DNA from 3 places in the Actinoplanes sp. NPDC049265 genome. Region 1 is predicted to be linked to each of the others. Evidence: riboswitches for the same ligand, from Rfam matches in the RefSeq annotation. Region 1 holds a riboswitch; each other region holds the start of a gene.
What was found. A riboswitch is a leader RNA that binds a small molecule or an ion and turns the genes downstream of it on or off. The one in region 1 is predicted to bind cyclic di-AMP.
Positions count from the first base shown of each region.

Region 2: it holds a riboswitch for cyclic di-AMP, as region 1 does, so the genes downstream of both, ACGFIO_RS32935 (NlpC/P60 family protein) here and ACGFIO_RS15460 (coiled-coil domain-containing protein) in region 1, are expected to answer to the same signal.
Region 3: it holds a riboswitch for cyclic di-AMP, as region 1 does, so the genes downstream of both, ACGFIO_RS29365 (C40 family peptidase) here and ACGFIO_RS15460 (coiled-coil domain-containing protein) in region 1, are expected to answer to the same signal.

Region 1 is NZ_JBICSP010000005.1:195,627-203,424, forward strand. It holds gene ACGFIO_RS15450 (ABC transporter permease) at 1-74, shown strand, start outside; gene ACGFIO_RS15455 (ABC transporter ATP-binding protein) at 67-846, shown strand; gene ACGFIO_RS15460 (coiled-coil domain-containing protein) at 873-1,901, opposite strand; cyclic di-AMP (ydaO/yuaA leader) riboswitch at 1,904-2,051, opposite strand; cyclic di-AMP (ydaO/yuaA leader) riboswitch at 2,312-2,450, shown strand; gene ACGFIO_RS15465 (coiled-coil domain-containing protein) at 2,454-3,491, shown strand; gene ACGFIO_RS15470 (glycoside hydrolase family 65 protein) at 3,543-5,909, opposite strand; gene ACGFIO_RS15475 (HAD family hydrolase) at 5,965-6,705, opposite strand; gene ACGFIO_RS15480 (ATP-binding protein) at 6,785-7,303, opposite strand; gene ACGFIO_RS15485 (hypothetical protein) at 7,350-7,798, opposite strand, start outside.
Region 2 is NZ_JBICSP010000017.1:100,782-108,579, forward strand. It holds gene ACGFIO_RS32905 (MDR family MFS transporter) at 1-1,561, shown strand, start outside; gene ACGFIO_RS32910 (ANTAR domain-containing protein) at 1,864-2,931, opposite strand; gene ACGFIO_RS32915 (hypothetical protein) at 2,980-3,177, opposite strand; gene ACGFIO_RS32920 (DUF6158 family protein) at 3,417-3,653, opposite strand; gene ACGFIO_RS32925 (hypothetical protein) at 3,712-4,104, shown strand; gene ACGFIO_RS32930 (DUF3817 domain-containing protein) at 4,115-4,459, shown strand; cyclic di-AMP (ydaO/yuaA leader) riboswitch at 4,630-4,752, shown strand; gene ACGFIO_RS32935 (NlpC/P60 family protein) at 4,812-5,726, shown strand; gene ACGFIO_RS32940 (RNA polymerase sigma factor RpoD/SigA) at 6,062-7,063, opposite strand; gene ACGFIO_RS32945 (SDR family oxidoreductase) at 7,688-7,798, shown strand, end outside.
Region 3 is NZ_JBICSP010000014.1:36,419-44,216, reverse strand. It holds gene ACGFIO_RS29380 (TVP38/TMEM64 family protein) at 127-864, opposite strand; gene ACGFIO_RS29375 (type 1 glutamine amidotransferase) at 907-1,620, opposite strand; gene ACGFIO_RS29370 (MurT ligase domain-containing protein) at 1,610-2,833, opposite strand; cyclic di-AMP (ydaO/yuaA leader) riboswitch at 3,197-3,378, shown strand; gene ACGFIO_RS29365 (C40 family peptidase) at 3,385-4,188, shown strand; gene mraZ (division/cell wall cluster transcriptional repressor MraZ) at 4,581-5,012, shown strand; gene rsmH (16S rRNA (cytosine(1402)-N(4))-methyltransferase RsmH) at 5,204-6,271, shown strand; partial or broken gene ACGFIO_RS29350 (hypothetical protein) at 6,268-6,816, shown strand; gene ACGFIO_RS29345 (penicillin-binding transpeptidase domain-containing protein) at 6,951-7,798, shown strand, end outside.

The DNA.
Region 1 (7,798 bases):
TCTGGGCCGCGGTCATGTTCAGTGTCGGCATCGTCTACTTCTGGCGCGGAGAGAAGGGCTACGGCCGTGGCTGACCCCACCGGGGAGCGCGTTCCCACCGTCATCGTCGACGACGCGCACGTGGTCTACAAGGTGCATGGTTCGCCGGCCTCCGGGACCGGCTCGCCGATCGCCAGCCTCAAGCGGATCGTGACCCGGACCAAGATGGCGAACATCCGCGAGGTGCACGCGATCAAGGGCGTCAGCTTCGTGGCCTACAAGGGCGAGGCGGTCGGGCTGGTCGGCAGCAACGGCTCCGGCAAGTCCACGCTGCTGCGGGCGATCGCCGGGCTGATGCCGGCCGAGCGTGGCGCGGTCTACGCCGCCGGGCAGCCGTCGCTGCTGGGCGTGAACGCGGTCCTGATGAACGACCTGTCCGGCGAGCGCAACGTGCTGCTCGGCTGCCTGGCCATGGGCATGTCCCCGGCCGAGGCCAAGGCCAAGGTCAAGGAGATCGTCGACTTCTCCGGCATCAACGAGCGCGGCGAGTTCAGCACGATGCCGATGCGGACCTACTCCTCCGGTATGGCGGCCCGGCTGCGGTTCTCCATCTCGGCGGCCAAGAAGCACGACGTGCTGCTGATCGACGAGGCGCTGGCCACCGGTGACGCCCGGTTCCGCCGGCGCAGCGAACAGCGCATCCGCGACCTGCGCGCCGACGCCGGCACGGTGTTCCTGGTCTCGCACAGCGAGGGAACCATCAAGGACACCTGCGAGCGCAGCATCTGGCTGGAGTCGGGCGTGATCAGGGCGGACGGCCCGACCGAGGACGTGCTGAAGGAGTACGGCGCCTACATGAGTAAGTAGGCTCCGTACCCCTTCGGGGGCCGGTGTTACTTCACCGACAGGTGCACGTGGTTGGTGTGGTCGCTGGACGGGTCGCCACCCGCGCCGGAATACGACTTCCAGCCACTGCTGGGCAGCCAGATCCGTTTGAACCAGATGACATACAACACACCGAGCGTGCTCGAGTTGTTGATGAAGTAGTTGGCCAGATTGTTGCCGTACGTCCGGCTGCTACCCGAGGCGACGCCGCCGAATCCACCCTTGTCGGCGGCGAAGTCGCACGCCCGGCCCTTCGGATGCTCACCGCTGTTCTGTGTTCGCCAGCAGTGCACGTAGTGGGTGAATCCGGCCTTCTTGGCCTCGTTCATGGCGTGCAGCAGACGCGGCGTGATGCAGCCGCCGCTGGTCGGGTCGTTGACCGTGCAGCCGCCACTGAGGTTGCCGCCGGGGCTGGCCTTGGCGCTCTTGCCGCCGCCGCCCGGCGAGCCGGCGTCCTGACCCTGCCCGGCCGCCTTGAGCGCGGCTTCGGCCTGGCTCTTGCGCTTGGCCATCACGGTCAGCTGCTTCTGCTGGTCGGCGATCTCGGTGTCGATCGAGGTCTTGGCCCGCACCTGCTGGTCCCGGGTGTCTTTGAGGTCCCGCAGCGCGGCATCCTGCTTGATCGCCACGGTCTGCAGGGTCTGCACCCGGTCGAGCATGCCGTTCGCCCCACCGTCGCCGGACGCGTTGATCAGCGCGCCCATCGTCCCGAGACGGCCGGTGCGGTAGCTCTGTGCGGCGATCTTGTCCAGCTCGGCCTGCCTCGGCCCGAGTTGCTGGTCCAGATTTTTGATCACCAGGACCAGCTTGGCCTGCCGCCCCTTCGAGGTGTCGAGGGCCTCCTTAGCCTCGACATAGCCCTTGGACGCGTCCTCGACCTTCTGGATCAGCGACTTGGAGCCGCCTTCGCCGTCGTCGCCGTTGTCGCCCGGCGCGGCGACGGCCGGGCCCGCCATGGTGGTGGCCGCGAGCCCGCCGGCCGCGATCAGGACCGCCAGTCCGGTCGCCAATCGCCTCCGGACAGAGTTCTGCCTCATGCCCATCCTTCCGTCGGCCGCCGGCCGGGTTAGCTGACGGGTTCGGGAGGGAAGCGCTCCCTACCGCGACGGGGGGCCGTCGCGGATTCACCCCATTGCCTGGGGTTTGGGTCCCCGGCTCGCCGGGTGGCGATTAGGCGGCGATCACCGTTTGATAACGCTGACCGACAGGAACGATACCTACGAATCAGATATTCGCCACCTCGCACTCTGCGCCACCATTCCAGCACCATCGGTTATTTCGACTATGGTGAGAATGTAACGACTCACATTGATAGGACGTGACCAGTCAATGTCACGTAAAGTCGTTGTCCGATAACACCTTTTCCGGCTTCGCCACGCTGAAGCGGGGCGTTTCGTCAGGTAAGCTGGCCGCCGGTCACTGCCAGGAGGCACTCCCCCAGGTTGCCGGCAGGACACCACCTAATCGCCCGAAAGGCGAGCCGGGGAACCACGTTCTCTGGGGTGAATCCGCGAGCCATCGCGGTAGGGAGCGCTTCCCTCCCGAACCCGTCAGCTAACTCGGCCGGTGGATACACGGAAGGAACATGCATGACGGCAAGCCCACGCCGGTGGCTGGTCCTCGCCCTGGCACCGCTCGTCGCTGTGACCATGTCGGTTTTCGCACCCGCGTCACCGGCCAGCGCCGAGCCGGGTGACGAAAACAGCACAACCAAGAGTGGATCGGCCGCGCCCGATGAGGGCAAGCAGGACGCCCTGCTCGAGGACGTGCTCGAGTCGACCGGTCGCCGCTACCTGGCCGCCAAGAACGCGATCCAGAAGTCCTCGAAGACCCAGCTCGACCTGGCTGTCCAGGTCAAGCAGGCGGAATCCCGGCGTGATCTGCTGCTCCCGCAGGTCGGCAAGATCGCCGGCCAGCAGTACCGCAACGGTGGCCTGTCGACGGCCAGCTTCCTGCTCGACAGCCCCGGCGCCGGCGGCTTCCTCGACCGGGCGATCTCGCTCGAGGAGCTGAACGCGCTCAACGACAACAAGCTGCGCGAGCTGAACGACGCGATCGACGAGGTCTCCCGGACCAAGGCGCGCCTCGATCAAGAGGTCAAGCAGCAGAAGAACAACGTGCTGCTGATGCAGAAGCAGAAAGAGGCCGCGGACAAGGCGCTGGCCCTGGTCGGCGGCCCGCTGACCGGCGGCTTCGTGGACGCCACGTCCAAGGTCGCCGCGCCCGCCCCGCGTGACAAGAACGGCGATTTCGGGCCGCAGAGCTGCAACGTCGACGACCCGACGACCGGCGGCTGCATCACCGCGCGCACCCTGCACATGTACCAAGAGGTAAAGAAGGCGGGCTTCAACCGCTTCGTCGGCTGCCACCGCGACGGTGGCCCGTTCGAGCATCCCAAGGGCCGGGCCTGCGACTGGTCCCTGGAGAAGTCGGGCTTCCGCAAGCACCACAACAACGACACACTGAAGTACGGCAACGATCTGATGGCGTTCCTGGTCCGCAACGCCGACCGGCTCGGCATCCTCTACGTGATCTGGAACAAACAGATCTGGTTCCCGACCCGCGGCTGGAGCAACTACCACGGCCCCAGCACGCACGAGGACCACGTACACGTGTCAATGCTCTGAGCCTCAGCGAAGAACCCCGCCTCCATCGATCGGAGGCGGGGTTCTTCCGTTCTAGCCGCTCGTCGCCCGGCGCACCGGGGCCCGTCCGGCCGGCTGCTCCGGCGGCGGCCCGGTCGGCGTGGCCGGCGGGATCGGCACGGTCATCGACTTGCCCTGGACGACCTCGAGATCCTTGCCGTGGTGCACCAGCTGCAGCCGGGACGAGCCCTGCCCGTTGCGCAGCGAGTAGGTCACCTCGTCCGCGGTCACGCTCACCCGCAGCCGCAGCCCGCGCCAGAGCAGCGAGAACTCCAGCTTGGTGATCCGGCTGGGCAGGCGCGGCGCGAACGACAGCTGACCGTTGAAGTCACGCATGCCACCGAGGCCGGCCACCAGCGCGATCCACGAACCGGCGAGCGAGGCCACGTGCACGCCGTCCCGCGCGTTCTGGTGCAGGTCGTGCAGGTCCATCAGGGCGGCCTCGCCCAGGTAATCGTGGGCCAGCTCGAGGAAGCCGACCTCGGCCGCCAGCACCGCCTGGACACAGGCCGACAGCGACGAGTCCCGGACCGTACGCGCGTCGTAGTAGGCGAAGTTGCGCGCCTTCTCCTCCGGGGTGAACGCGTCGCCCCGCACGTACATGGCCATCACCAGGTCGGCCTGCTTGACCACCTGCTTGCGGTACAGATCGAAGTACGGGTAGTTCAACAGCAGCGGGTACGCCTCCGGCGGCGTGTTCTCGAAGTCCCACTCCTGCAGCCGGGTGAAGCCCTGCGACTGCTGGTGCACGCCCAGCTCCCGGTCGTACGGGATGTGCACGGCCGCCGCCGCGTCCCGCCAGGACGCCATCTCCTCGTCGTCGACGCCCAGCCGGCGAGCCACCTCGGGGTGGCGCTTGGCCGCCTCGGCCGCCTCGAACATGTTCTGCTGCGCCATCAGGTTGGTGTAGATGTTGTCGTCGACCACGGCCGTGTATTCGTCCGGCCCGGTGACGCCGTCGATGTGGAAGCGCCCATGCCGGTCGTGGTGACCGAGCGACCGCCACAGCCGGGCCGTCTCGACCAGCAGTTCCAGGCCGGCCTCACGCTCGAAGTCGTAGTCGCCGGTGGCCTGCACGTACCGTCGGACCGCGTCGGCGATGTCGGCGCCGATGTGGAAGCCCGCCGTGCCGGCCGGCCAGTACGCCGAACACTCCTGCCCGCGGATCGTCCGCCACGGGAACGCCGCACCCTGCAGGCCCAGCGTCTGCGCCCGCTCCCGGGCCAGATCGAGCGTCGAGTGCCGCCAGCGCAGCACGTCGGCGGCCGCCGCCGGCTGGGTGTAGGTCAGCGCCGGCAGCACGAACGTCTCGGCGTCCCAGAAGGTGTGGCCGTCGTACCCGGGCCCGGTGAGGCCCTTGGACCCGATCGGGCGCTGCTCGGCCCGGGCACCGGCCTGCAGCGTGTGGAACAGCCCGAAGCGGACCGCCTGCTGCACCTCCGGGTCACCCTCGACCTGCACGTCGGAGTGGTCCCAGAACGCGTCCAGGTATTCCCGCTGTGCGTCGACCAGCCCCTCCCAGCCGTCCAGCCGGGCACTGGCCAGCGCGCCGCCGACCTGATCGCGGACGGCGGGCAGCGAGCGGTGGCTGGACCAGCCGTACGCGGCCAGCTTCACCACCCGCAGTTTCTGGCCCGGTTCGAGCTTGCAGGCGACGGTGGTCCGCAGCCAGTCCGGGTGCCCTTCGGTGGTGATGGCGTGCTTGCCCGGCGTCTCGACCAGGTGCTCCATCGCCGCGGCCATCCGCAGGTCGCTGGCCTTGGTCCGGTGCACGAGCAGGCCACCGGTCTTCTGCTCCAGCATCTCCTCGGCCTGCAGCGGGTGGTCGAGCACGGCCGCTACCCGCGGGTCCTTGCTGCTCATCGGCAGCTGCTCGTTGGCCACCAGCTCGGACTGCAGGATGAGCCGGGCGCTCTGCTCCAGCGGCTCGACCTCGTACATGATCGCCACGACGGCGCGCTGGGTGAACGACACCAGCCGGACGGTGCGGACCCGGATCGCCTGGCCGGAGGGCGACACCCACTCGGCCACGCGCTCCAGCGTGCCGGCCCGCATGTCCAGGATGCGCTCGTGGGAGCGCAGGTCGCCGTACCTGACGTCGAACGGCTCGTCGTCGACCAGCAGCCGCATGAGCTTGGCGTTGGTCACGTTGACCATCGTCTGGCCGGACTCCGGGAAACCGTAGCCGGCCTCGGCGTACGGCAGCGGGCGCAGCTCGTAGAACGAGTTCAGGTACGTGCCGGGCAGGCCGTGCGGCTCGCCCTCATCCAAGTTGCCGCGTACCCCGATGTGCCCGTTGGCCAACGCGAAAACCGACTCGGACTGGGCCAGCAGGTTCAGGTCCAGCCGGGTCTCCCGGATGTGCCAAGGATCGACGGGGTACGCCCGTTCACGGATCACGGTGGTGCCTCTCGATGAACTGAGAAAGGAGAAAAGTCTGAGCGAAAGTACGCGTCTACCGCGTCAGGAGTTCGGACAGATCCTGAACCACGATGTCGGCGCCATGCGCCTTGAGAGCCTCGGCCTGGTTCACCCGGTCGACACCGATGGTGATCCCGAAGCCTCCGGCCCGCCCGGCCTCCACGCCGGCCAGCGCGTCCTCGAAGACGGCGCAGTTTTCCCGCGGGACGCCGAGCAGCTCGGCGCCGTAGAGGAAGGTGTCCGGCTTGGGCTTGCCGGGCAGGCCGCGTTCTCGGGCCACCACGCCGTCCACCCGGACCTCGAGGTATTCCGAGATGCCGGCCGCTGCGAGGACGTCCTTGCAGTTGGCGCTGGCCGAGACGACGGCGCGGCGAAGGCCGGCCTCCTGGGCGGCACGCAGGTAGTCCACCGATCCGGGGTAGACCTGCACCTTGCCCTCCCGGATCTTGTCCAGGACCAGGATGTTCTTCTTGTTGCCGATGCCGTTGACGGTCGCCGCGTCGGGACCGTCGTCCGGGCTGCCCTCGGGCAGGTTGATGCCACGCGAGGCCAGGAAGGTGCGAACTCCATCGGCGCGCTGCCGGCCGTCGACGTACTGGTGATAGTCGGCGCCGGAGTCGAACGGCACGAACGGCTCGTCGTGCTTCTCGTACCAGTCCTCGAGGAACAGGTCGAACGTCTGTTTCCACGCTGCGTTGTGGACCAGGGCGGTATTGGTGAGCACGCCGTCGAGGTCGAACAGGCAGGCCGTTACGTGAGGAGGAAGACCGAGCACGCGCCCCAATGTAGTCGTCATGCCGTGTGGATACGCCGCAACGGGGCACCCCAGGTTTCCGGCGTGCTGCGCCGAGGTTTCAAACGCCCGACGACGCGCCGTTGACCAGGTCAGACGTGATGTGTGCGGCGGAACAGGCCATTCGCAGGCCGATCGTCGTGCCGATCGGGCCGGTGGCCATGCTCACCTCGTCGCACAGCCGGTGCGCCAGCCAGATGCCCCGGCCGCTGACGTCGAACGTGTCGGGTACCTCGGGCGGGTGCTGGAACCGGGCCGGGATGCCCGGGCCGGAGTCGGTGATCGTGCACCAGATGGATTGTCCGGATCGCGAGACGACTATCCGCCCGCGGCCGCCCGCGTGCAGCACGACATTGGTGATGATCTCGTTGATCGCCAGCACGAAGGCCTGCAACCGGTCGCCGGTGAACCCGGCGTCGACCAGTCGGCCGTGGACGCCGTGCCGGATCACGGTGATGTCATCGGGCCCGAACACCTGGTCATACAGGTCGTCACTGGTCGCGGCCCGCGCGACCGGCTCGCGCGGTGCCACCGGACGCGCTGCGTCCAGTCCCCGGCGTCGCCCACGTGTCTCGTCCACCGACGAGCAGCCTACGCGGGTCCGCTCGCCGGTGGCAGACACGAACTCAGAAGAGATGCGCGATCGTCCGGAAGATCTCCGCGTAGAAATTGCCGTCGAGTTCGCGGTAGAGGCTGAACTTCATGTCCGGGCTGCCGAAGAACGGCCGCAGCGTCCAGGCCAGCTGGGTGCCGACGAAGCCGAAGAGCAGGATCCAGATGTACAGCAGGGTCATGCTGGGCGGAGCGGACGGCTTCGGGGCCATCGGCGGGCGCGCGTACGGGTGGTGCGTACCCGGCGGGAAGGGTTGGGGTCCTTCTTTCTGCGCGGGCGCGGCCGGCGCACCGACCGCGACCAGGGCTGGGACGGCCGGGCTGACCGGGGCCGGGTTCTCCGCGACCGCCGGGCGGGTCTCCGCCGGAACCGCCGGCGACAGCAGCCCGTGCTCGTTCAGCACTCGCATGCCGCCGGTCAGGAACTTCAGCCCGACCAGGGCCGACAGCGCGAGGATGGCCA
Region 2 (7,798 bases), on a different contig from region 1:
GTCCCTCGCGCTGGCGATCATCGGCGACATCGTCCCGCCCCGCGAACGCGCCAAATACCAGGGCCTCTTCCTGGCCGTCTTCGGCACCGCCAGCGTCATCGGCCCGATCCTGGGCGGCTTCTTCGCCGGCGCCGACAAGCTGCTCTGGATCGACGGCTGGCGCTGGGTGTTCTACCTGAACGTCCCGATCGGCATCGCCGCCATGATCGTCGTGGCCCGGGTCCTGCACCTGCCACACACCCGGGTCAGCCACCGCATCGACTGGCCCGGCGCGCTCGCCCTGATCGTCGGCCTGGTGCCGCTGCTGACCGTGGCCGAGCAGGGCCGCACCTGGGGCTGGGACTCCGGCCGGGCGATCCTCTGCTACGTGATCGGCGCGGTCGGCCTGGTCGCGTTCGTGCTGGCCGAACGGGCCTACAAGGAGGAGGCGCTGCTGCCGCTGCGGATGTTCGGCAACCGTACGGTCGCGGTCTCCTCGATCTCCAGCACCATCCTCGGCATGGCCATGTTCGGCGGCCTGATGACCGTCCCGCTGTACCTGCAGATCGTCAAGGGCTCGACCGCCACCGCGGCCGGCCTGCAGATGATCCCGTTCGTGGTCGGCATCATGTCCGGCTCGATCCTGTCCGGCCAGCTCATCGCCCGAACCGGCCGGTATCGGATCTTCCCGATCGTCGGCAGCATCCTGATGGCCGCGTCGCTGGCCCTGTTCGCCACGATCGGCGCCGACACCCCGCTCTGGAAGACCATGCTGATCATGGTGCTGATGGGCCTCGGCCTGGGCGGCAACATGCAGCCGATGATCACCGCCGTGCAGAACGCGGTGAGCCCGCGCGAGATCGGCGTCGCGACCAGCTCGGTGGCGTTCTTCCGCTCGATGGGTGGCACGCTGGGCACCGCGGTCTTCCTGTCGGTGCTGTTCAACGTGCTGCCAGGCAAGATCAGCGACGCTTTCCGTACGGCTCAGAGCACGCCCGAGTTCCAGCAGACACTCGCCTCCAACCCGCAGGCGGCACAGACCCTGCAGCAGGCGCAGGGCGGCGGCGCGCTCGAGGACACCTCGTTCCTCAGCCGGCTGCCGGAGGTCATCGCCCACCCCTTCAAGGTCGGCTTCTCCGACGGCATCCAGATCGTGTTCCTGATGGCCCTGGCCGTCATGATCATCGGCTTGGTCGTGGTGTTCTTCCTGCCGGAGATCCCGCTCGCCCAGCGCTCGGCCCAGCAGCAACGGGCCGACGCCGAGGCAGCCGAAGCCGCGGCGGCGACTAGCACGGCCGACGGCGGCCCAGCCATCAGCACGGCCAACGGCGGCCCAGCCACCGGCGCGGTCGTCGGCAGCGCCACCAGCACCGCCGATAGCGGCTCAGCCACCGGCGCGGTCGTTGGCGGCCCGGCCACCAGCACGGCGGAAGGTGGCCCGGCGTCGAGTGGCGGCGCCCACGAGTCCGCCGATCGCGCGCCGGACACGCATCACGTGCCCACGCACGCCGCCCAGAACGGCAACGGCGCCGCGCCCTCGACCGGCGGCGAAGGTGAGCCGGTCAGCGCCGAAAAGCACTGACGGCCGCCCTCAGCGAAACGAAACAGTTTCGTTCAGAGGCCGCACGCACCGCCCGACGACGAAGGGCGCGGAGTCTTCTCCGCGCCCTTCGCGCTACCCAAGCCGCACGGCCGTCTCCGCTATCCTCCGCGAGACCCAAGCCGCACGCGTTTCCGCGTCCTTCGCGCGACCCAAGCCGCACGCGTTTCCGCGTCCCGAGCCGCACGGCCGTCTCCGCTATCCTTCGCGCGACCCAAGCGGCACGCCGCCTCCGCGCCCTCGCACGAAAAAAGCGACGCCTTCGAGGTCGGCCCCCGAGGCGATCAGCGCGGGTCGCGAGCGCGGGCGGCCGCGGCGATCAGGCGCTCGGCCACCGCCTGCCGATCCATCCCTAGGCGCTGGGCCGTCTCCTGAAGAACGTCGTACGCCTCACGGACACCGCACCCCCGCTGCGCGATGATCACGCCGATGGCCCGGTCGACCGTCGCGCCCTCGCTCAGGGCGTCGCGGCGGGCGATCTCGCCCAGCAGGAGTTCGGCCTGGTTGACGATGGCCATGGCGGTGAGCAGCATGTCCGGCACGATGCCCTGCGGCCGCCGGATGTAGAGGCTCAGCGCCCCGACCGACGTCCGCTGCACGTCCAGCGGGATGGCCGCCACCGCGTGCACGTCCTCGTCGCGGGCGCAGTCGGCCAGGGCCGGCCAGCGCGGGTCGTTGGGCAGATCCTGGGTCAAGACCAAGGCTCGGGTACGCGCGGCCTCCAGCCCGGGCCCCTCGCCGGTCTCGAACTGGCAGTCGTCGACCCCGCGGCCGTCACTGCCCGAGGCGGTGAGGCTTGTCCCCTGCCCCTCGGTGATCAGCGCGACCGAGCAGCGGACCGCTCCGGGCACCGCCCCGGCGGTGAACACGGCCAGCCGGTCCAGTGCCTCGGCCACGTTGTCGGCCGACAGCAGCCGCGCCGACAGCTCGTGCAGCAGCCCGGCCACCTCGACCGCACCGGTGTCGGGCACGGCCAGCGCCCCGGGTCCGCCCGGCCGGACCACCTCGGAGGGGATGACGACGTCGGGCGCGGCCGGGAGCAGGAGCTCGGGGGCCGGTACGACTTCGGGTGCGGACGGAAGGACGATTTCCTGTGCGGGTACGACCACGGTCAGGTCGGCCGCGTCCCGGGGAGCGGGCAGCGCGGCGCCGACGGCTGGGGCGTTCGGATGGGCTGGGATGACGTGATCCGTCTCGGTGTGGTGGACCGGGCCCGCGTTCGGGGCACCGGCGCCCTGTCCCGGGTGGCGGGGACGGGCCGTGCGACGTGTCTGGTTAGGGGCGGAGGCAGCGGCCGCCGGCGGCGTGGACCGCTGACCGGCGCGCTCAGCGCTCCGTCGGGGTGCGGGCACGCGTCGGATCCTCCCACGTTCGGAGGCGGACACGAAAGTTTTGTGCCTCTACCGGGTGCCTTCGGGCCTTTCGGATGGTCCGACCGTCTCTCCCGAGGTGCGGTTTTCGATGGGTTCCGGGGCGTACTCGCGCTCGTCGGAGTCGGCCAGGATGGCCTCGGCCTGGGCCTGGGGGTCGGCGCTGCCCGCGGCGCGCTCTTCCGGCAGCAGGTCGGCGGCGCGTTCTTCGGTACGAGGATCGTTCATGAAGGTCCAAATACCCACAGGCCGGATACGTAATGCGCCGCCCCCGGGAACCCCAGGGGCGGCGCATGGGTGTCGGTGTGCATGTCGCCTCGCGGCGAGTGGCTCAACACGGCTCCAGCCGAACGGTATTCCGTGCAGGCAATGGGTGAGGCCCGGGGACACTGAACACACCGACATCCGTACACAACCGTCGGCCGCCTACCGGGATTCCAGCAGGCAATGTGACCCAGACCACAACCTCAGGGCTTCTGGGTCAGCCGGCTCGGGTCGACCTCGCGGCCGGGGTGCCGGGCCATGTACTCGGTCTCCAGTTCGGCCGTCCGTCGCAGGTGGTTGTCCAGGGCCGCGTCGGGTCCGTATCGCAGGGTGTCCAGCCGGGTCCGATGCAGGCTGGCCAGTTCCCGGATCAGGTCGTCGTCAGCGAGCCCGGCCGGGTCGATGCCGACCTCCGAAATCTCCACGCTCCGATCGCTCATAGCACTCAGCGTTGCCCGCGCGGCCAGACCTGAAACCCGCGCGTCTACCCTGGCGGGTATGAAAGGGCTGCTGACCCCGGCGTGGATTCTCCGCCACGTGGTCGCGCTCGTTCTCGTGGTGGCGTTCCTTGTGCTGGGCTGGTGGCAATACACCCGCGCCGCCGACGGCAACGCCTTGAGCTGGGGCTACATGTTCCAGTGGCCGGTCTTCGCCGGCTTCGTCGTCTTCCTGTGGTGGCGCGAGGTGAAGCTGGCCACGAAACCGGAGCGGAAGCCGGAAAAGCTCCCAGATTCGCCTGTTACCGTCGGCCGCCCGATCCGGGTGCCGTCCCGCCCGGCCGCCGAGCCCGGCGACGACGACCCCGAGCTGGTGGCGTACAACGACTATCTGGCGTGGCTGAATGCCCATCCCGGCGCTCGCCCCGGCGACTACCCCGGACCACAGAGGTAAGGACAGCATCGTGCAGGGAGCACTCACCCGTTACCGGATCATCGCCTACATCGTCGGCGTGGTCCTGATCGTCCTGGTCCTGGTGGGCATGCCACTGAAATATCTGGGCGACAACGACACCGTGGTCGCCACGGTCGGCCCGGCCCACGGCTTCCTCTTCATCCTCTACGTGCTGGCCACCTTCGACCTGGGCCGGCGCGTGCGCTGGCCGCTGACCCGGATGCTGCTGGTGATGCTGGCCGGGACGATCCCGTTCCTGTCCTTCTGGGCGGAGCGAAAGGTCAGCCGCAATTGGATCGGCACTCATTCCGAAAAGTCCGATTCCGCCACCGAGGGTCACGCATTGAATTCATAGAAATACGCGGCGAAGTCAGTTGCTTAAGTAACTCTTACAGAACTTGCTTTCCTGCGATCCATCGATAAGTTAATGCGGTTGGTTCGGTCCGCAGCCACACCCTCCGGTGGCGCCGAGCCGGCGCTGCCGAGTCTGATCGGCGGCCAAGCCGTGGTCACCCCCAGTCCGGCCCGGCGTGGACGCCACTCGTGAGCCGGGGAACCGAGCACCCGGGGTGAATCCGCGAACCAGCGGTAGGGCCTTCTTCCCGCCCGAACCCGTCAGCTAACCCGGTAGGCGGCAAAAGCGGAAGAAAGGCCTCTCAGCGTTGTCACACGCCCGCACGAGGTTCCGGGTCGTCGCCGTCGCCCTCATGGCGCTGGCGCTGACCGGTACCGCCGCGACGGCCGCGCACGCGGAACCGTCCAAGACGGAGATCAACAAGAAGATCGCCAAGGCGTCGGACGATCTCGAGGACGTTGTCGAGTCGTACAACGCCATGAAGATCGATCTCACCAAGACCGAGAACGACCAGGTCACCCTGACCAAGTCGCTGGGGCCGGCCAAGGCCGCGCTCGAGGTGGCCAAGGTCGAGATGGGCAAGATCGCCAACACGTCGTACAAGCAGGGTGACGTCGGCACGATGAACATCGTGCTCGAGGGCCCCGGCGACCTGCTCGACCGCGTGAGCGTGCTCGACCAGATGACGCGTGACCGTCAGCGCAAGATCGACAACTACACGGCGACCACCCAGAACTACGACAGCCGCCAGGCCGCTCTCAAGGGCGCGCAGACCAAGCAGAGCGCGCAGCTGAACGAGCTGACCAAGCGGAAGAAGAAGATCGAGACCGATCTCAAGAAGCTGTACGCGATGCGGACCGCCGCCAACGGCACCCCGACGTCGCCGGGCAGCAAGTACACCGGCACGATCCCGCAGATCGCCGGCTCCGCGGGCAAGGCGGTGGCCTTCGCGTACAACGCCATCGGCGTGATGTACGTGTACGGCGCCGACGGGCCGAACGGCTACGACTGCTCCGGCCTGACCTCGGCGGCCTGGCGCGCGGCGGGCAAGTCGCTGCCGCACAACGCGGCCGCCCAGATCGGTGCCACCGCGCGGATCAGCAAGGGCGAGCTGAAAGCCGGCGACCTCGTGTTCTATCGCAATGGTGGACACGTCGGCCTCTATGTCGGCGGCGGAATGATCATTGACGCCTCGCATGCCGGTGAACCGGTGAAGAAACGCTCGATGAACATCATGACCCCGACCGGCTACGGCCGGGTCCGCTAACCAGCAGCACCGACGAGAAGCCCGGCCCCGCACAGGGTGCCGGGCTTCTTCGTTCCCAAATTCCAGTGGCAGCCCTGAGCGGCATGCCAGGCCCGAACACCGCACCGCTCAGAGCTACCACTGAATTTGCCCGGCACACAGAACAGCCCCAAACACCCGGTGGTAGCCCTACCACCGGGTGTTTGGGGCGCAACCAGATCTCGCACGTGGAGCGAAGCGACCCTCGGCGGGAGCAGCGGTCCGCACCACCCACTCAGCTACGACATGGGTCTTGATCTGAAGGGGTTGAGAAAGGCCCGGCTCCCTCGACGGGAACCGGGCCGGTGGGTGAACGATCAGGCGGCCTGCAGGCCCTCGGCCCGGGCCAGCTCGCGCAGCCGGCCGAGCGCCTGGATCTCGAGCTGACGGATCCGCTCGCGGGAGAGCGAGAACCGGGAGGCGACCTCGGTCAGCGAGTGCTCACGGCCGTCCTCCAGGCCGTACCGGGCCCGCATGATGCCGGCCGACCGGTCGTCGAGGTGGTTGAGCAGGCCCTCGATCCGCGACCGCTCCAGCGCGGTCAGCACGATCTCCTCGGGCGAGGGGGCGTCGCTGTCGGCCACCAGGTCGCCGAGGTTGGTGTCACCGTCGTCGCCGACCGGGGTGTCGAGCGAGACCGTGTCCTGGGCCCAGCGGGTGAGCTCGCCGACCCGCTCGACGGTCACGCCGAGGGCCTTGGCGATCTGCTCGGGCTCGGGGTCGGCGCCGAGCTCGCGGACGAGCTGGCGGGTGACGTTACGCATCCGGTTGACGTCCTCGACCAGGTGCACGGGCAGGCGCACGGTGCGCTCCTGCTGGGCGATGGCCCGGCTGATGGCCTGGCGGATCCACCACGTCGCGTACGTCGAGAACTTGTAGCCGCGCTCGTAGTCGAACTTCTCGACCGCGCGGACGAGGCCCGTGTTGCCCTCCTGGATCAGGTCGAGCATCGGCATGCCCGAGCGGACGTACCGCCGGGCGATCGACACAACCAGTCGCAGGTTGGCCCGGATGAACAGATCCTTGGCCCGAGAGCCCTCGGTCACCAGACGCTCGAGCTCCTCGCGGCTGATGCCACGGCGGATCTCGTTGACGTCGAGGAGGTGTTCGGCGTACAGGCCCGCCTCGATCGACTTGGACAGCTCGACCTCTCGTGCGGCGTCGAGCAGCGGCGTCCTGGAGATCTCGTGCAGATAGACTCCAACGAGGTCGCGCTCCTCGGCGACCTCATCGGTGCGCATCACGGTGTTCTTCTCCACGTTGCCCACGGTCCCCTCATTGCCTTCGCTAACCCTGTTACGGGCGTTACCTGCGTCCATCTGGTCCCTCCCCGTAACGTCCGCAGTAAGGTGCCTTGCCGAACTGCCACTGATGTAACAGGTGGCGTCCCGCAGTCATTCCGGTGCTTGCTGTGAAAATCGGATTGCCGGCGGCTGGTGAGTCGAAAGTGTCATGGCAGTCTGTGCGGCGGCTGGGAGCCCGTTGCGTACTTACTGAAGAACGCCCTCGGGGAGTCATTCGCCAGGCGCACCCGGCGTTGGATGCGTGGCTTCTCGCATACCCTTCGCCCGCTTCATCACACCATCGGCCCCTCTCCTGCCACAGCGACGGGCATCACGACCAGCGCTGCGATGCTCGTCACTACCCTGTACGTCTTCGTTGCCAGCAGGGTTCAGACGCAGGATCGGCTGGTTGCCGCGCGGCTTGACGCAAACGCCGGCCGGAAAGCCGTGACGGAACGGGACCACCGTCACAATGCGCCACGCTGCGCCGCAGTTCACTAGCCCGGAAGGGTGACTTCCGTACGGGTGACCATCCTTTCGGTAAACCACTGCCCCGTCGAACCAATTCGATCTCGGTACGTGACGGAAAACACATGAGACTCAGCCTTCAGTCGGGTCAACGGTGGCGGTGACGGTGCGGACGGCTGGTTGAGTTCCCTCATGAGTCGCACAGCGGTGATCACCGGGGGTACGGGCGGGCTCGGCGCCGCCGTGGTTTCGACGTTCGTGGAGGCGGGCTGGCGGGTGGTCGCGCCGGTGCGGGACGGCTCG
Region 3 (7,798 bases), on a different contig from region 1:
CGGCGGGTTAGGCGGTGGGGCGGTGGGCGCGGCGCGCGGCGCGGTGGGGCGTGGCGGGTCAAGCGCTGGGCGCGGGGGCCCGGCGGGTCAAGCGGAGGGCGCGGCGTGGCGCGGAGGCGCGGTGGGTCAGGCGGTGGCGGTGGAGGCGAGGGCGGCGTCGCGGCGGGCGGCTCGGCGCCAGCGGACGACGATGGTGGTGGTCAGGGCGAAACCGATCAGGGCGGGGGCCAGGGAGAGCGGGTTCAGCGAACCGGGGGCGGTCACGGCGGCGCCGATCACCGCGTACGACACCGCGGACGGGATCGACGCCAAGGTGGTGCCGAGGAGGTAGCGCTTGCGGCAGACGCTGGTCGTGCCGTAGGCGTACCCGATCAGGCCGAACGGCGCCAGCGGGAGGAAACGGACCAGGAGCACCGCGGCCAGCCCGCGGCGGTTGAGCCAGCCGTCCAGGCGCTTCATCCGGCCGTCGGCCTTGGCGCCCAGGGCGCCCCGCCCGGCCCAGCGCCCGGCGTAGTAGGTGGCGGCGGCGGCGATCACCGCGGCGGCCAGGGCGGCCGCCGCACCGGTGGCCGCGCCGAGCAGAGCGCCGCAGGCCAGCGTGATGGCGGTGCGGGGGACGAGCACCGAGAGGAGCAGCCCGCCGACCACGGCGACCCCGACGGCGGCGGCGGGGCCGAGCGCGGCGACCGAGTCGGCGATGTCGCGCAGCGGCAGCACGGCGGCGGCCACAGCCAGCCCGGCGACGACCAGCCCGAGGATGCCGAACCGGACCAGGCGACGCCGCCAGGTCAGCTTGGGCTCCGGGGCTGCAACCTGAGGGTCCGCGGGGGTGATGGCCTGCGGGGCGATCAGGGTGTCAGTCATAAAGGCTTACCGCTCCTGGTGTCGTCGGGCTGTTTGGGCTGGTCAGACGCTTGCTGCGGCGAGTCGTTCGGCTCTGAGCGCGTCGGCCCAGGTGTCGTCGACGGGGGCAAGACTATCCGCGCCGGTCGCCCAACGCAGTAGCAGGTCGGCTATCGCTGGGTTGCGGGCGAGCGCGGGGCCGTGGCTGTAGGTGCCGAGGATCTTGCCGTGCCAGGCCCCCTCGGTCTGGCCGTCGTTGCCGATGCCGGCGGACACTCGAGCCAGGGGCGAAACGCCCGGCCCCAGGTGGGTACGCCCGCCGTGGTTCTCAAAACCGGTCAGCGGAGGCAGCCCGAGCCGCGGGTCCATCTCGCCCTGGAGCTCGCCGACGGCTCGGGTCTCGCCCCGGTCGGAGTCGAGGTCGAGCAGGCCGAGGCCGGCGTACTTGGCCCCCTTGGCGAAGAAGGAGTGCCCGAACAGTTGATAACCGGCACAGATCGCCAGCACGGCCGACCCCTGGGCGACCGCCCGGTGCACGCCGCCGTCGGCGATCAGCCGCTGGGCGGCCAGCGCCTGCGGGCCGTCCTCGCCGCCGCCGATCAGGTAGATGTCGGCGGTGGAGGGCATCGGCTGGTCGGAGCGGACCTCGTAGGTCTCGGCCGGGATGCCGCGCATCCGTGCCCGGTGGGCCAGGATCAGCATGTTGCCGCGGTCGCCGTAGGTGGACAGCAGGTCCGGGTAGATCCAGACGATCCGCAGGACGCTCTCAGTTGACACGGTCAAGCTCCGCTCGGATGTCCTGGAACGCGGTGTAGTTCGCGATCACTTCGAGCCGTCCGGGTGGGGATGCCTGGATCGCCTCGTCGAAGGTAGTTACGTGGCGGAAGGGCACACCGTTCACCGTGAGGCGGACGGCCAGGTCGTAGGCACGGTCGCCGGTGATCAGCACGGGCCGGCCGTCGCGCAGGGGCGAGAAGTCGACGTCGTAGAGCCAGGAGGTGTCCAGGCCGTCGGGGTCGCGGGCGTTGATGGAGAGCAGGGTCGGCGCTTGCTCGGCCATGTCGAACGCCTCGAGCCAGCTGGCCGGGTTCTTGGCCAGCAGCAGGCGGATGTTGCGGCCGTCCCGGTCGACCTGCGCGTACCGCCCGGCCACGGAGCTGACCGTGGCCAGCCGGGGCACGGCTTCGAGCGCGCGTACGCCGAACTCGGCCGCGGTGGCCAGGGCGGCGGCCGCGTTGCCGAGGTTGACCCGGCCGGGCAGCTGCAGCTTGATCAGGTGCCAGTCGCCGTTGGGGTCGGTGACGCCCTCGTCCTCGACGACCCACTGGGCCCGCGGGCGGCGCAGCGGGCAGCCGACGCACCACCACTCGCCCTCGCGGCGTTCGATCGAGGAGCCGCACTCGGGGCAGACCCAGGAGTCGTCGTGCCAGCGCTGGCCGGCGCTGAACCAGACGACGTGCGGGCTGGCCGTCGCCGCCCAGACCACCATCGGGTCGTCGGCGTTGGCGATCACCCGGATGTCCTGGTGGTCAGCCAGGGCGGTGCGCCAGAGCTGGGCCATCATCGACACCTCCTTGGCCCGGTCGAGCTGGTCGCGGCTGAGGTTGAGCAGCGCGACCGCGCGCGGGGTGGTCTCGTCGATCACCCGGGCCAGGTAGTGCTCGTCCACCTCGAGGACCGCGAACGGCGTGGTGCCGGCCTTGGCCAGCGCCGAGGTGTGCCCGGTGGGCATGTTGGCGCCGAACGAGTTGGTGGCCACCGGGCCGAGCACGCCGAGCGCGGCGGCGGTGAGCCGGGTGGTGGTGGTCTTGCCGTTGGTGCCCGAGACCAGCGCGATGGCACGCCCGGAGGCAAGGTTTTTCAGCAGGTCAGGGTCGATCTTGAGACCGATCCAGCCGCCGATGACCGAGCCGTCGCCGCGGCCCGCGGCCCGTGAGAGCGCCGCGGCCGTCCGCGAGACGGAGCTCGCCACTTTCGCGCGTAGAGGCATCTTCCCGTCCGTCACGGTGGCGACAGTACCCGAACCGGACAGACGGTCGATGGGTGCGGCGGCGGGACGGAAGTAGCGGACATTCCGCCCTTCAAGATCATTGCAAAGTTTGTTAATTGTGTGGCGAGACTCACCCGTTACCTTCGACGTTCTGTAGCCGTGGCATCGCGTACCGCATCGGCATTTGTTTTGAGGGGTGCCCAAACCGGACAACGGGCGGAATGCCAATCACGCTGAGTGACTGGTCACCGTCTGCAACCGTACGGAAATTCGGTTATCAAGGTCTGGCCGCGAGCAACCGCTCACGGCTCGTGGAGATGCGGGTCAACGCCGAGCCCTGCCCCGACCGGTCCCACGACCCGAGAACGATGACCACCACACAAGGCAACGAGGGGCAGGGACGGGGGACCCATTTCCGGTCCTCTCACGGCTCCGCCATTACCGGCGGTGACCTGAGGACCTTGGGGTGAAGCCGCGCGAGCGGCCGGGCACACCTTCCCGCCCGAACCCGACAGCTAACCTCGCAGGCGTGCCGGAGGGATCTCTCTACCGTGCACGGAAACACCTCGAGTCGGCGCCGCAAGTTCGGCACCGGCGGCATCGCCCTGTCCCTGGGTCTCTGCCTCTGCGCCGGTCAGCTCGTGGCCGCGCAGCCGGCCGTCGCCGCGACCACCTCGGTGGTCACCGCCGCTCAGGCGGCGCGGCCGAAGGCGAAGGTAGCCCAGTCGGCCAGCGCGAAATCGGTGAAGTGGGGCTCGGCCGTCAAGATCACCGCCAAGGTGACCAACTCGGCCACCGGTAAGAAGGTCACCACCGGCCGGGTACGCCTCCAGGCATACTCCGGCGGCAAGTGGAGGACCTGGACGACCAAGTCCCTCGGCAAGTCCGGCGCCTACGCCTTCTCCTTCAAGCCCACGGGTCTCGGCAGGTACCGCACTGTCTTCCTGGGCAGCTCGGGAGTCGGCGCGGGCACCAGCGGAACCTCGCTCGTCAAGGTCACCAACAGTGGTGCGAAGGTTCTGGCTGAGGCCGCGAGGCACAGGGGCGCGCTGTACCTCTACGGTGCGGCCGGTCCGAAGCGCTTCGACTGCTCCGGCTTCACGATGTACATCTACCGCAAGACCACCGGGCGCAAGCTGCCGCACAAGGCCAACTCGCAGCAGAAGTACGGCCGTGCGATCCGCAAGGGCAGCAAGCAGGTCGGTGACCTGATCATCTATCGCTCCGGCTCCTACGGCTACCACGCGGCGGTCTACGCGGGTAACGGGCGGATCTGGGACTCGCCGCACTCCGGTGCCCGGGTCTCCAAGCGCAAGATGTTCGGTGGCAACTACGTGGTGCGCCGCCTGGTCTGATCCAGTGGCCCTAGTAAGTAAGGCGTAACCACTTTCGCACCGGCGGGGTGCGACCCGGGGTTCCTGGGTCGCACCCCGCCGGCGTTCGTCTGTCCTCCCTTTTCCTCCCCGATCGTCTTCCGCCGCGCTCAAACCTGCGAATCGGGCAGCTTTTCATGCCCGCCTGGGCGTCATGTCGGAAAGCGGACGCCATGATCGCCGCTCCGCCCTCCACTGGCACTCCACCGCGTCTACCAGCGCTTTCGTCTGCGAATGGGCCTCATGGACGGCACGATTCCGGTTGCGGGTGGAGGGAAGTGGAGTAGAGTGGAGCGCAGTGGCAGGGGGGACCTGCCGGCCCGATTCGACTCGGCGGACCGCGAACCGCCGGCAGGGCGTTGGGGGGTTGGCCGATGTTTCTCGGCACGCACACCCCACGCCTGGACGAGAAGGGCCGGCTGATTCTTCCGGCGAAGTTCCGGGACGAGCTGGCGGGAGGTGTCGTGATCACCAAGGGGCAGGAACGTTGCCTGTACGTGTTCCCGATGCCGGAGTTTCAGCGCATCGCTGGGCAGCTTCGCGAGCAGCCGGTGACGCACAAGGCCGCCCGGGCCTACAGCCGGGTGTTCTTCGCCAGCGCGCACGACGAGGTTCCCGACAAGCAGGGCCGGGTCACCATCCCGGCGCACCTGCGGGAGTACGCCGCACTCGACCGTGAACTGGTGGTCATCGGGGCGAGCACGCGGGTGGAGATCTGGGACAAGCAGTCCTGGGAGCAGTACCTCTCGGCGAGCGAGGACGACTTCGCCGACATCGAGGAGGGGGTGCTGCCCGGAGGACTGTGACGGCGTGACACGGACGGGCCTCGAGAAGACGTCGCTGCCGCCCGTAACGCGAGATCTCCAGCCGCTTGAGTTCCTGGCGCCTCTTCCCCGGTGCCAGGCGCGACGCCCGCCGGCAGCGGGCACGAGCGGATGGGGATCTGGCGGTACGGATTCGACGTCGGTCGGACCGGGTGACGCAGGAAGCCTGGCGACTGGGGGTCGACGTGGGGGAGCAACGTGGCACGCATGTGCCGGTGCTGCTCGAGCGCTGTCTCGAGCTGCTCGCTCCCGCGCTGGCCCGGCCGGACGCCGTGCACGTCGACTTCACGCTGGGCCTCGGCGGTCACGCCGAGGCGGTGCTCGAGCGCTACCCGGACGTGGTCCTGATCGGACTCGACCGGGACCCGGAGGCGCTGGAACACAGCCGGCGGCGATTGGTGCGGTTCGCGGACCGTACGCACCTGGTGCACGCCGTCTACGACGAGCTGCCGGCGGTGCTGGCCGATCTGGGTCATGGGGCGATCCAGAGTGGCCTGTTCGATCTGGGTGTGTCGTCGCTGCAACTGGACGAGCCCGACCGGGGGTTCGCCTACGCGCAGGACGCGCCCCTGGACATGCGGATGGACCAGTCGCGGGGGATCACGGCCGAGGAGGTCGTGAACGGCTACCAGCCGGGCGATCTGGTCCGGGTGCTGCGAACGTACGGCGAGGAGAAGTTCGCCTCGCGGATCGTCTCGGCCGTCGTCCGGGAGCGGGAGCGGGGACGGATCACGTCCACGACCCGGCTCGCGGACCTGATCAAGGACGCGATCCCGGCCGCCGCGCGACGAACGGGTGGAAATCCCGCGAAAAGAACGTTTCAGGCACTACGCATTGAGGTAAATGGCGAACTGGCCGCGGTCGAGTCCGCGGTGCCCACGGCTCTCGACTCGCTGGCCCCTTATGGGCGCCTTGTGGTGATGAGCTACCAATCGTTGGAAGACAGGATCGTCAAGCGCGCCATCGCCGCGAGGGCGCGCAGCACCGGGCCGATCGATCTGCCGGTCGAGCTGCCCGGTACCGGTCCGACCGTGCGGCTTCTGACGAAGGGGTCGGAGCCGCCGAGCGCGGAGGAAGTGGCGGCGAACCCGCGAGCGGCTTCGGTGAAGCTGCGGGCGGTCGAGCGCGTCGAACAGAACCAGGCACCGGTGACCGGCCGCGAACGGCTCCGGATGCCCGCACCACACGGGGGAAGAGGGCGGCGACGCCCGGGGGAACGCACGGAGGGGGAGGGGTCATGAGCGAGCGCACGTACGCTTCGCGGTCGGGGGGCCGGACCGCGGACCAGACCAGCACGACGAGTACGCCCGGCGCGCGCCGGCACCCGGCCAAGGTGACCCGGACGGCTCAGCCGGTCCGCACCGAGGGCACGGCCGCGCTGCGGCTGGACCAGGCGCCGGCCGAACGGTCGCGGGTCAAAGCCGACAGCCCGGCGCCGCGGCTGCGGGTCGCGCCGCCGGCGGCCATCCGGGCGCCGCGGGCGCCGTTCATCGCGCTGGTCATCGTCGTGGTGGTCGCCGGGGTGCTGGGCATCCTGCTGATCAACACCAAGACCATGGAGAACTCGTTCGAGCTGAGCCGGCTCGAGGACGAGCAGTCGAACCTGGACAAACGGCAGCAGCAGCTGGAGAACCAGCTGGCCGCCTACGAGAGCGCGGGCAACCTGGACGCGGCGGCCAAGCGGGCCGGTCTGGTCAAGGGCGAGCCGGCCTACATCCGGCTGCCCGACGGGCAGATCATCGGCGTCGCCGTGCCGGGTCAGGGCAAGCCGGCGGTGACCGCGCAGGACGAGGCGGACAAGCCGGCCGGTGGGACCAACGCCGGCGATCCGGCCGGGGGGACCAGCCCGGGCGGCCCGGCCGGTGGCAACGCCGCGGGTGACACCGCGGCCGGCGCGCCGGGCACCGGGCGGTAACCGCCATGCCGCCGAGAAACGACGAGCCACCGCGCCGGGGTCAGCAGCCCCGGCGCGGTGCGTCGCGTGACGTACCGGCCGGCGACGAGGAGGGCCGGCGCGGCTTCGGCGGCATCGGCGAGGCCCGGGCCTACACCCCGCGCGGACGGACGGTGGCCGAACGCGACCAGCGGACCCGGTCGCCGCGGGCCGGTCGCAACACCGACCCCTTCCGGCCGGCGCTGCAACTGCTCGAGGGGGGCAAGCCGCGCGAGCGCCGGGCGGCCCCACCCCAGGAGACCCGGGACGAGACACCGGCCAAGGCGGCGCCCCGGAAGCGGGCCACGGCGGGCGCCGGGCGTACGCGTACCGAAGCCACCGGTCGTGCCGCCCGGGAGCGCAAGGTCGCCGTCCCACCCGCACCCCGGCGGACCGCGGGCGGACGGCCGGCCAAGGCCGCGCCGCCTCCGCCACCGCGCCGCCCGGCCAATCGGCGTCCGCTCCCGGTCGTGCCGGCCGAACCGCCCCGGCTGGCCAACAGCACCCGGCGGCTGCGGCTGGGCACCGTGCTGGCCCTCGCCCTGTTCGCGACCATCGGTGTACGCCTGGTCGTGCTGCAGTCGGTCGAGTCGCCGGAAAGCCTGGAGCAACTCAACAAGCAGCGCCGCGACCGCCTCACCGAGGTGCTGCTCCCGGCGGCGCGGGGCAGCATCCTGGACCGCAACGGCGAGGTGCTGGCGCACAGCGTCGAGGCCCGCTACGTCTACGCCGACCCCGAGCTGGTGAAGGACCCGGTGACGGTGGCGGCCCGGTTGTCGCCGCTGCTCGGCGTCGCGCCGTCCAAGCTGACCAAGCTGATGGCCAAGAAGCGGCC